DNA from 3 places in the Micromonospora sp. WMMD1076 genome. Region 3 is predicted to be linked to each of the others. Evidence: riboswitches for the same ligand, from Rfam matches in the RefSeq annotation. Region 3 holds a riboswitch; each other region holds the start of a gene.
The links. Region 3 has a riboswitch for cobalamin ahead of O7622_RS22445 (prenyltransferase/squalene oxidase repeat-containing protein). Riboswitches for the same ligand answer to the same signal wherever they lie in the genome.
Positions count from the first base shown of each region.

Region 1: linked by a shared signal. The riboswitch ahead of O7622_RS16985 (acyl-CoA thioesterase) and the one ahead of O7622_RS22445 (prenyltransferase/squalene oxidase repeat-containing protein) in region 3 are both predicted to bind cobalamin.
Region 2: linked by a shared signal. The riboswitch ahead of O7622_RS16970 (ribonucleoside-diphosphate reductase subunit alpha) and the one ahead of O7622_RS22445 (prenyltransferase/squalene oxidase repeat-containing protein) in region 3 are both predicted to bind cobalamin.

Region 1 is NZ_CP120862.1:3,571,601-3,574,867, reverse strand. Features, by position in the region: gene O7622_RS16995 (ABC-F family ATP-binding cassette domain-containing protein) at 1-1,621, shown strand, start outside; partial or broken gene O7622_RS16990 (ATP-binding protein) at 1,631-1,753, opposite strand; cobalamin riboswitch at 1,794-1,988, shown strand; gene O7622_RS16985 (acyl-CoA thioesterase) at 2,119-2,631, shown strand; gene O7622_RS16980 (LysE family translocator) at 2,635-3,258, shown strand; gene O7622_RS16975 (PrsW family glutamic-type intramembrane protease) at 3,265-3,267, opposite strand, start outside.
Region 2 is NZ_CP120862.1:3,568,312-3,571,578, forward strand. Features, by position in the region: gene O7622_RS16970 (ribonucleoside-diphosphate reductase subunit alpha) at 1-1,960, opposite strand, end outside; cobalamin riboswitch at 2,138-2,355, opposite strand; gene O7622_RS16975 (PrsW family glutamic-type intramembrane protease) at 2,477-3,267, shown strand, end outside.
Region 3 is NZ_CP120862.1:4,768,018-4,771,284, reverse strand. Features, by position in the region: gene O7622_RS22450 (beta-1,3-glucanase family protein) at 1-1,072, shown strand, start outside; cobalamin riboswitch at 1,337-1,473, shown strand; gene O7622_RS22445 (prenyltransferase/squalene oxidase repeat-containing protein) at 1,572-2,615, shown strand; gene O7622_RS22440 (hypothetical protein) at 2,651-3,136, shown strand.

The sequences.
Region 1 (3,267 bases), 1.2 Mb from region 3:
CGTCTGCTCGAACCTGACCTTCTCCTGGCCGGACGACACCCCGGTCTTCCAGAACCTCTCCTTCACCCTCGGCGGCGGCCGGACCGGTCTGGTCGCGCCGAACGGCGCCGGCAAGAGCACGCTGCTCAAGCTGATCGCCGGCGAGTACCGCCCGGCCGCCGGGTCGGTGACCGTCGACGGCGTGCTGGGCTACCTCCCGCAGAGCCTGCCGCTGGCCGCCGACCTCACCGTGGCCGAGGTCCTGGAGATCGCCCCGCTGATCGCGGCGCTGCACGCCATCGAGGCCGGCGACGCCGACGAGAAGCACTTCACCACCATCGGCGCCGACTGGGACATCGAGGAGCGCACGCGCGCGCAACTCGACCGGCTCGGCCTCGGCGACCTCGCCTTCGACAGGCGCCTGGGCACGCTCAGCGGCGGGCAGGTGGTCTCGCTCGGCCTGGCGGCGCAACTGCTCAAGCAGCCCGACGTGCTGCTGCTGGACGAGCCGACGAACAACCTCGACCTGGGCGCCCGGCACCGGCTCTACGACGTGCTGGAACAGTGGCACGGCTGCCTGCTGCTGGTCAGCCACGACCGGGCGCTGCTGGACCGGATGGACCGCATCGCCGAACTCGACAGTGGTGAGATGCGCTTCCACGGCGGCGACTTCACCTCGTACGAGGCGGCCGTGCGGGCCGCGCAGGAGGTGGCGGAGAAGAACGTCCGCAGCGCCGGACAGGAGCTCAAGCGGGAGAAGCGGGAGTTGCAGGAGGCCCGCGAGCGGGCGGCCCGGCGAGCCGGCAACGCCGCCCGCAACCTGAAGAACGCGGGTCTGGCGAGGATCGTCGCCGGCGGCTTGAAGCGGGACGCGCAGGTGGCAGCGGGCAAGGCGAACGAGATGCACTCCGGGCGGGTCGACGACGCCCGGGCACGGCTGGACGAGGCCGAGCGGGCGCTGCGCAACGAGAAGACGATCACGGTGGAGTTGCCCGCCACCACTGTCCCGGCCGGACGCACGCTGCTGACAGCCGAACGGGTCCGGGCCCGGCACGGCGAACGGTCGCTGTTCGCCGCCGACGGTGTCGACCTGACGATCCGCGGTCCGGAGCGGATCGCCCTGCTCGGCGACAACGGCGCGGGCAAGTCGACGCTACTGCGCCTGATCGACGGCGACCTGGAGCCCGAGAGCGGCCGGATCACCCGCGCCGACGGCCGGATCGCGTACCTGTCGCAGCGGCTGGACCTGCTGGACCTGGACCGTACCGTGGCGGAGAACCTGGCCGCGTTCGCGCCGCAGGCCCCTGACGCGCAGCGGATGAACCTGCTCGCCCGCTTCCTGTTCCGCGGCCCGCGCGCGCATCTTCCGGTCGGGGTGCTCTCCGGCGGGGAGCGGCTGCGCGCCACGCTCGCCTGCGTGCTGGGCGCCGAACCGGCCCCGCAGCTCCTACTGCTCGACGAGCCGACGAACAACCTCGACCTGGTCAGCGTCGGGCAGTTGGAGAGCGCGCTGCACGCCTACCGGGGCGCGCTGCTGGTGGTCAGCCACGACGAGCGGTTCCTCGCCGCGATCAACGTGGGCCGCTGGCTGCGCCTGGCCGACGGACGCCTGGTGGAGACCGGTGCCCCGGACGCCGTCTGACCGGCCCGGTCAGACCGCCGGCAGGCGGGCCACGAACCGGCACCCGCCGGACACGTCGTGCGCGTGCACCCGCCCGCCGTGCGCCTCGACCAGTCCGCACACGATCGCCAGGCCCAGCCCGCCGCCTGACGCCTGTGCCACCGGCCCCGGGCGCTGGGCTAGGCTGCGGGAAGCGCTGGTTCACCCGGTCGGCGACGGCCGGGTGTCGTAAGAGGGAACCCGGTGGAAGTCCGGGACTGCCCCGCAGCGGTGAGTGGGAACGACAGCCGTCAACAGCACTGGGCCACGGCCTGGGAAGCGACGGCCAGTAGGCGACCTCGTGTCATGCCCGCGAGTCCGAAGACCTGCCCGCGTCGCGCGTACCACCGGTGCGCGCCGCCGTCGACCTCGCGGGTGGGTCGGGCGGGTGACACGCCGTACGGAGCGCCGTCGGCGTGCCCTCGACGTGCACACCCCGGCCGGTCGGCGGTCCGCTTCTGCGAGGACGGAACCGCACAGTGCCCGACACCATCACGCTCACCGGCCGACCACCGTCGGCCTCGCACCTCACCCTGTCGCAGATCATGGACCAGCACCACACCAACCTGATGGGCACGGTCCACGGCGGGCGGATCCTCAACCTGATCGACTCGGTCGCCGGTGTGGTCGCCGCCCGCCACTCCGACGGCCCGGCCGTCACCGCCGCCATCGACGAGACCGCGTTCCTGCGGGCGGTACGCGTCGGGGACGTGGTCCACGTGGACGCCCGGATCACCTGGGCCGGCCGCAGCTCGATGGAGGTGGCGGTGAAGGTCAGCGCGGACCGGTGGGACCGCGCGGTGCCGCCGGTGGACGTGGCGACCGCGCACCTGGTGATGGTGGCGGTGGACGACGACGGGCAGCCCCGGCCGGTGCCGCCGCTGCGTACCGAGACCGACGGCGACCGGCGGCGCTACCGGGAGGCGCAGATCCGGCGCGAACACCGGCTGGCGCTGCGCCGGGCGCTGCTCGACGGCGCCGGGGAGGACTGAGCGGTGCTCGGACTCTCAGCGGCCACGCTCGCGGGTTACCTGGCCGCCATCGTGGTGCTCATGCTCACCCCGGGGCCGGACATGATGTTCGTGCTCGCCAACGCCACCCGGTACGGCCCACGGGCGGGCGCGGTGGCAGCGCTCGGGGTCGCCGCCGGGGAGGCGGTGCACGTCGCCGCCGTGGTGGCCGGGCTCGCCACGCTGATCGCCGCGTCCCCGGTGCTGTTCACCGCGATCCGGTGGGCCGGTGCGGCGTACCTGATCGTGCTGGGCCTGCGGGCGCTGCGCGGCACGGACCGGGGCGGCGCCCCGGCGGACCGGCCGGACGGCGGCGCCGGGCGGGCGTTCCGGCGCGGCCTGCTGACGAACCTGCTCAACCCGAAGATGATCCTGTTCAGCGTGGCGTTCCTGCCGCAGTTCGTCCGGCCCGAGGCGGGGCCGGTGGCGGCGCAGCTGGTGCTGCTCGGCGCGCTGTTCGTCGCGGTGCAGCTCGCCGTGGACCTGGCGCTCGGCGTGGGCGCCGGGCGGTTCGCCAGCCGGTGGGGCGACAGCCGCTGGTCACGGCGCGTCGACCGGCTCTGCGCTGTCGCCTTCGTCGCGCTCGGCGTCCGGCTGGCCGCCGGCTGACGGACGTCA
Region 2 (3,267 bases), 1.2 Mb from region 3:
CCCGCTTGATCCGGTCGCGGACCTGCGGCGTCCACAGCCCGCGCGCCTTCAGCTCCCGCACCAGGTACGTGTTGACCTGGAGGAACTCCCCGGACATGGTCTCGCGCTTGAACAGGTTGGACACCTGCGGCTCGACGCACTCGTAGCAGCCCGCGATGGAGGCGATGGTGGCGGTCGGCGCGATCGCCACCAGCAGCGAGTTGCGCAGCCCGTGGGCGGCGATCCGCTCGCGCAGCGCCGCCCACCGTCCGGCCTGCGCCGGCTCCGCGCCCCACAGGTCCGGGTGCAGGTCACCCTTCGCGGCCCGGGTCTGCGGGTACGCCGGATGCGGGCCGAACTGCTCGGCCAGCCCGGCGGAGGTCTCCAGCGCGGTCAGCAGGATCTCCTCCTGGACGCGGGTGGACAGCTCCCTGGCCTGCGCCGAGTCGAACGGCAGGCGCAGCGTGAAGAACGCGTCCTGCAACCCCATCAGGCCGAGCCCGACCGGCCGCCAGCGCGGGTTGGACGCCGCCGCCTGCTCGGCCGGGTAGTAGTTGATGTCGATCACCCGGTCGAGGAACACCACAGCCGTGCGTACCGTGGCGCGCAGCCGCTCCCAGTCCACCCCGTCGGCGGTGACGTGCGCGCCGAGGTTCACCGAGCCGAGGTTGCACACGGCCGTCTCGGCGTCGTCGTTCACCTCCAGGATCTCGGTGCACAGGTTGGACAGGTGGATGACGTTGCCCGGCTCGCCGGTCTGGTTGGACAGCCGGTTGGCGGCGTCCTTGAACGTCATCCAGCCGTTGCCGGTCTGCGCGAGCGTGCGCATCATCCGCCCGTACAGGTCCCGGGCCCGGACCGTGCGGACCGCCTTCTTCTCCGCCGCCCGGTACGCGTCGTCGAACGCCTCGCCGTACAGGTCGGGCAGCTCCGGCGCGTCCGACGGGTCGATCAGCGACCACTCGCCGTCGGCCTCGACCCGGCGCATGAACTCGTCCGGGATCCAGTTGGCCAGGTTGAGGTTGTGGGTACGCCGGGACTCCTCGCCGGTGTTGTCCCGCAGCTCCAGGAACTCCTCCACGTCCGGGTGCCACGGCTCCAGGTAGACGCAGGCCGCGCCCTTGCGCCGGCCGCCCTGGTTGACCGCGGCCACCCCGGCGTCGAGCGTCTTGAGGAACGGCACGATGCCGTTGGACCGGCCGTTCGTGCCCCGGATCAGCGCGCCCCGGCCGCGCACCCGCGACCAGGAGATGCCGATGCCGCCGGAGAACTTCGACAGTTTCGCCACCTGGTGGTACCGCTCGTAGATCGAGTCCAGCTCGTCGCGCGGCGAGTCGACCAGGAAGCACGACGACATCTGGGTGTGCCGGGTGCCGGAGTTGAACAGCGTGGGGGAGCTGGGCAGGTAGGCCAGGGCGGACATCAGCCGGTAGAAGCCGACCGCCTCGCCCGGGGTGCGGGACAGCCCGCAGGCCACCCGCAGCAGCCAGTACTGCGGCGTCTCCACCACCAGCCGCGACTGCGGGTGCCGCAGCAGGTAGCGGTCGGCCACCGTGCGCAGCCCGAAGTACTCGAACCGCAGGTCGCCGTCCGGGTCCACGGCGTCGTCGAGCTTGCGGGCGTGCCGGGCCACGAACGCGGCCGTCTCGTCGCCGATCAGTCCCAGCCCGTGCGCGTACGCGATCGACTGGCTGAAGCTCGCCACGCCCTGACCGCGGACCTCCTTGTCCACGTACGCGGCGAGCAGCCGCGCCGCCAGCTTCGAGTACTGCGGCTCCTCGCCGATCAGCTCAGCCGCGGTCTGGATCGACAACCGGTCCAGCTCGGCGGTGGTCGCCCCGTCGTAGAGCCCGCTGATCGTCTTCGTGGCCACCCGCAGCGGATCCACCTCGTCCAGGTCGGCGACCCAGCGCTCGACCGCCCGGACGATCTTGTTGACGTCCACCGGCTCGGTGTCGCCGTCCCGCTTGCGTACCCGCATCGCCGGCCGGCGGGTCTCGGACCCGCCGGTCCCGGACGGGGGACTCTCCTGCACGACAGTCATGACCTCTCCTCGCTGTCACCGTCTGGAGACGGCGGGAGACGCCAACGGGCGCGGCGCGCGGCCGGCCCGGCTGCTGGCGTCGGTCGTCCCGCGCGACCTCCGACCGCCGTACGCGGAGGCGCACGGCGCGCTGGCAGGTCTTCGGACTCGCGGGCCCGACCGGGGTCGCCGGTCGCCTACTGGCCGTCGCTTCCCAGGCCGGTGGCCCAGTGCTGTTGACGGCTGTCGTTCCCACTCACCGCTGCGGGGCAGTCCCGGACTTCCACCGGGTTCCCTCTTGCCTCGGACGGACCAGTGAAGGCCCCGGCCGAACCAGCTGCGAGAGACACCATATATGGCGGTGATGGCTTCCGTGCAACACCAGATGTCGTGTCGGCGTGTCGGATTGATCTCACCGTCCACAGTGCCTACCCCCGATTCCGGCGCTCGCCGCCGGACGCGATACTCGGCGGTATGGGGAATACCGGGCGCCGCTGGGCGTGGGTGGCGGTCCTGCTCGTCGGTGTCGGGCTTCACCTGCTGGTGCTGGAGACACTCGCCGGCACCGGGACCGTCACGTTCGTGCCGGCGCTGATCGTGCTCGGCGCGTGCGTCGCGCCCGCCGCGTTCCTGGCCTTCGCCCAGGGACGGCCGGACCGCCGCCCGGTCCCCGGCGCCGTCGTCGGGGCCGCCGCGCTCCTCGGCGGCGTGATCGGCGTGGTCGCCGCCGGCTGGCTGGAGTACGGCACCCTGCACCGCCTCGGCGTCCTGCCGATGGCGCTCGTCGGCCTGGCCGAGGAGACCGCCAAGCTGATCGTGCCGGCCGGCATCCTGCTGCTGTGGCGGCGGCACCCGTCCCCGGCGCAGGGGCTGGTGATCGGCGTGGCGTCCGGCGCCGGGTTCGCCGCGCTGGAGACCATGGGCTACGCGTTCGCCGCGTTCGTCGAGTCGGAGGGCAACCTCGGCGCGGTCGAGCGGACGCTGCTGGTACGCGGTCTGACCGCGCCCGCCGCGCACCTGGCCTGGACCGGGCTGACCGCCGCCGCGCTGTTCACGTTCGCCGCCGCGCCCGGCGGCCGGAAACTGGCGGCGTTGCTGCTCACCTTCGCCGCGGCCGTCACGCTGCACACCTGCTGGGACACGTTCGGCACCCAGCCCGCGTACGTGTTCATCGGCGCCGTGTCGCTGGGCTGGGTGCTGCTGCGCCTGCACCTGGACCGGGAGCGGCCGGCCGCGTCCGGGACGCCGGTCGCGCCGGCGCCCCG
Region 3 (3,267 bases):
CGTGACCGGCGCCGGCGGCGTCACCAAGCGCACCGGCGACGTCGTGGCCAACGGACGCAACGCGGTCATCGACGGGATCCGGGCGCAGCCGGGCTGGGCCGGTACCGTCCACACCCGCTCCGACGGGACCGTGCTGCGCGTCCTGGCTCCGGGCAAGGCGGCCGGGGCCGGCCTGCTGAGCACCACCTACCTGGACTCGTACATCGCGTCCGCGTGGAACGCGTACACCACGAAGACCCTGACCGTGGTGCCCTTCGCCGACCAGCCGGCCATCCGGTACTACGGCCGCACCTCGGGCAACACCATGACCTTCACCAACGGCAGCGGCCAGGTGGTCGCCTCCTTCAACCGGCCCTCCTCGGCCAGCGTCTGGGGCTGCGACGGCGACCTGCCCGCGCCGAACGACCAGGTGGTCGGCCCGATCTCCCGTACGCTCTGCGCCGCCCTCAACCGAGGCACGCTCGGCACCATCGACACCCAGCCCAGCACGAACGCCGCCGACTTCTACCGCAGCAACCCCACCAACCAGTACGCCCGCCTGATCCACGCCAACATGACCGACGGCCGGGCGTACGCGTTCGCCTTCGACGACGTCGGCGGATTCGAGTCGCTGGTACACGACGGTGACCCCCGTTCGGCCGGACTGATCCTCAGCCCGTTCACCGGCGGTGGCGGCGGCACCCCGACCACCGGAGTGCCGGTGGTCAGCAACTGGAACAACAAGTGCATCGACGTGCCGAGCTCCAACTTCGTCGACCGCGCGCCGCTGCAGATGTGGAACTGCAACAACACCAACGCGCAGAAGTGGACGTTCAGCGGCACGGCGCTCAAGAGCCAGAACAACAAGTGCATGGACGTCGACGCCGGGTCCACCGCGAACGGGGCCGCGGTGCAGCTCTACACCTGCAACGGCACCGGTGCCCAGCAGTTCACCCTGAACGCGGCCGGAGACCTGGTCAACCTCCAGGCCGGCAAGTGCGTCGACATCAAGGACCGCAACGGCAACGACGGCGCGAGGCTCCAGCTCTGGGACTGCGGGGGCACCGCCAACCAGAAGTGGCGCAAGGGCTGACAGTCACCCGAACGGTGGCGGGAGCCGACCCGAGGCGCTCCCGCCACCGGCAGGGCGACGGACGAGACGGCCGGTGACACGACGCCGCGCACCGGGACGGCCATCGATCACGGGGCCGGCGGTCACCCCGGCGGGGGACCGGCTCCCGGCCCCGCCACGACGACGGCGTATCGGCGTCGGGGAGTGAAACCGCCGGCTCCGCCGGCCGTCACGGCACGTGTCCGGTTCCTGGCGCATTGACATCGGCACTCCAGCCACAGCAGACTGTCGCGACAACTGAACCACCGCGTGTGCGTGCGGGGGAAGACCGGTCGAAGTCCGGCGCTGGCCCGCAACGGTAGGCCGCCCAGTGAATTCTGCGGCGGCGAGCCCGAATACCCGTCGTACGCGTGAGTCCGCTCCCCACCCGTCGTGGCCCACGGGTCGGAGTCCCGATCGACCCGGCGTTGCCGCGTCGGTTCGGGCTTCTGACGACCGCCGGGCCGGAAAGGCGCTTCCGATGGTCGTCCGCCGAAGCCGGCACCGCCTGCTCGCGCTCCTCTGCGGCGTGCTCGCCGCCCTCACCCTCGCCACACCGGCCGTCGCCGCACCCGAGCGCGCCGGGGTCAGCCGCCCGGAGGCCGCCGCCGGCTGGCTCGCCCGGCAACTCGTCGACGGCGAACGCTTCGAGGCCGTCTTCGACGGTGTCGCCTACCCCGACCAGGGGCTGACCCTCGACGCCGTGTTCGCCTTCGCCGCCGCCCGCGCCGCCGACGACTACGGTGCCGACGCGCTGGCCTGGGTCACCCGGCCGGACATCCGCGACGGCTACCTCGGCGACGGCGTCACCGAGGCGTACGCGGGCGTGACCGCCAAGCTCGCCCTCGCCGTGCAGGTGCGCGGCGGCGACCCGGCCGACGTCGGCGGGGTGGACCTGATCGCCCGCCTGCGCTCGCTCCAGACGACGGCCGGCCGGTTCAGCGACCGATCCGCGTACGGCGACTACAGCAACGCGTTCAGCCAGTCCTTCGCGCTGCTGACGCTGGAGCGCACGGCGGCCGGGGCGCCACCGGCGGCGGCCGCCTGGCTGGCCGGCACCCGCTGCCCGGACGGCGGCTACCCGCTGCTGCCCGCGCAACCGGTCTGCACGTCCGACGTGGACGCCACCGCACTCGCGACGCAGGCGCTGCGCGCCGCGGGGCGTCCGGCCGACGCCGCCGCCGGGCTGCGCTGGCTGGTGTCCGTGCAGCGCGCCGACGGCGGCTTCACCAACGCCGCCGGCACACCGAACGCCAACAGCACCGGTCTCGCCGCCCAGGCCCTGCGCGACGGTCGCCGGCCGCTGGCCTGGGTGCGGGCCCGGGCGTTCCTCGCCGGACTCCAGGTCGGCTGCGCCGGGGCGCCGGCCGACAGGGGCGCCGTCGACTTCGACGGCGGCACGTTCGACCCGGCCACCGCACCCCGGGCCACCGCCCAGGCCGTCCTCGGTCTCACCGGGACCGGCTACGCCCGCTTGTCCGCCGCCGGTGCCGAACCCGCCGCACCGGCCCCCGCCTGCCCGTGAACCCCGTCGCCGCCCACCCGATCACAGGAGGACCCGTGTTCCGTCACCGTTCCGCAGTCCGTAGCTGGCTGGCCGGCCTGCTGGCCGCCGTCGTGGCCGGCGTCGTGCTGACCGCAGCCGAACCCGCGCCCCGGGCGGCGCACGCCGCCGCCTGCACCGGCACCTCGGGAGTCACAGTGGTCGTCGACTTCGCCGCGCTCGGCGGCGGCGTCCAGGTCGGCTGTGCACCGGGCGATCCGGCCACCGGCCTGGCCGCCCTTCAGTCCGCCGGCTTCACCGTCACCGGCACCGCCCGCTGGGGCCTGGCCTTCGTCTGCCGGATCAACGGCAAGCCCACCGCCGCGACCGAGCCGTGCGTCAACACCCCGCCGGCCACGGCGTACTGGTCGTACTGGCACGCCCCCAGCGGCGGCTCCTGGTCCTACAGCACGTCGGGAGCGACCGGCTACAACCCCGCGCCGGGCAGTGTCGAGGGCTGGTCCTTCGGCGCCGGCGCCCCGCCGAGCATCGCCGCTCCCTGAACCGCCGGCTGCAAACGGTGTGACCAGCGGCGCACCGGGTACCGGCCGCTGCCCTGGCGTCGTCGCGCGCCCGGGCGGTACGGTGTCGGCACCCGGTGCGCCGGGCACACAACTGCATACGTCCCGTGCGG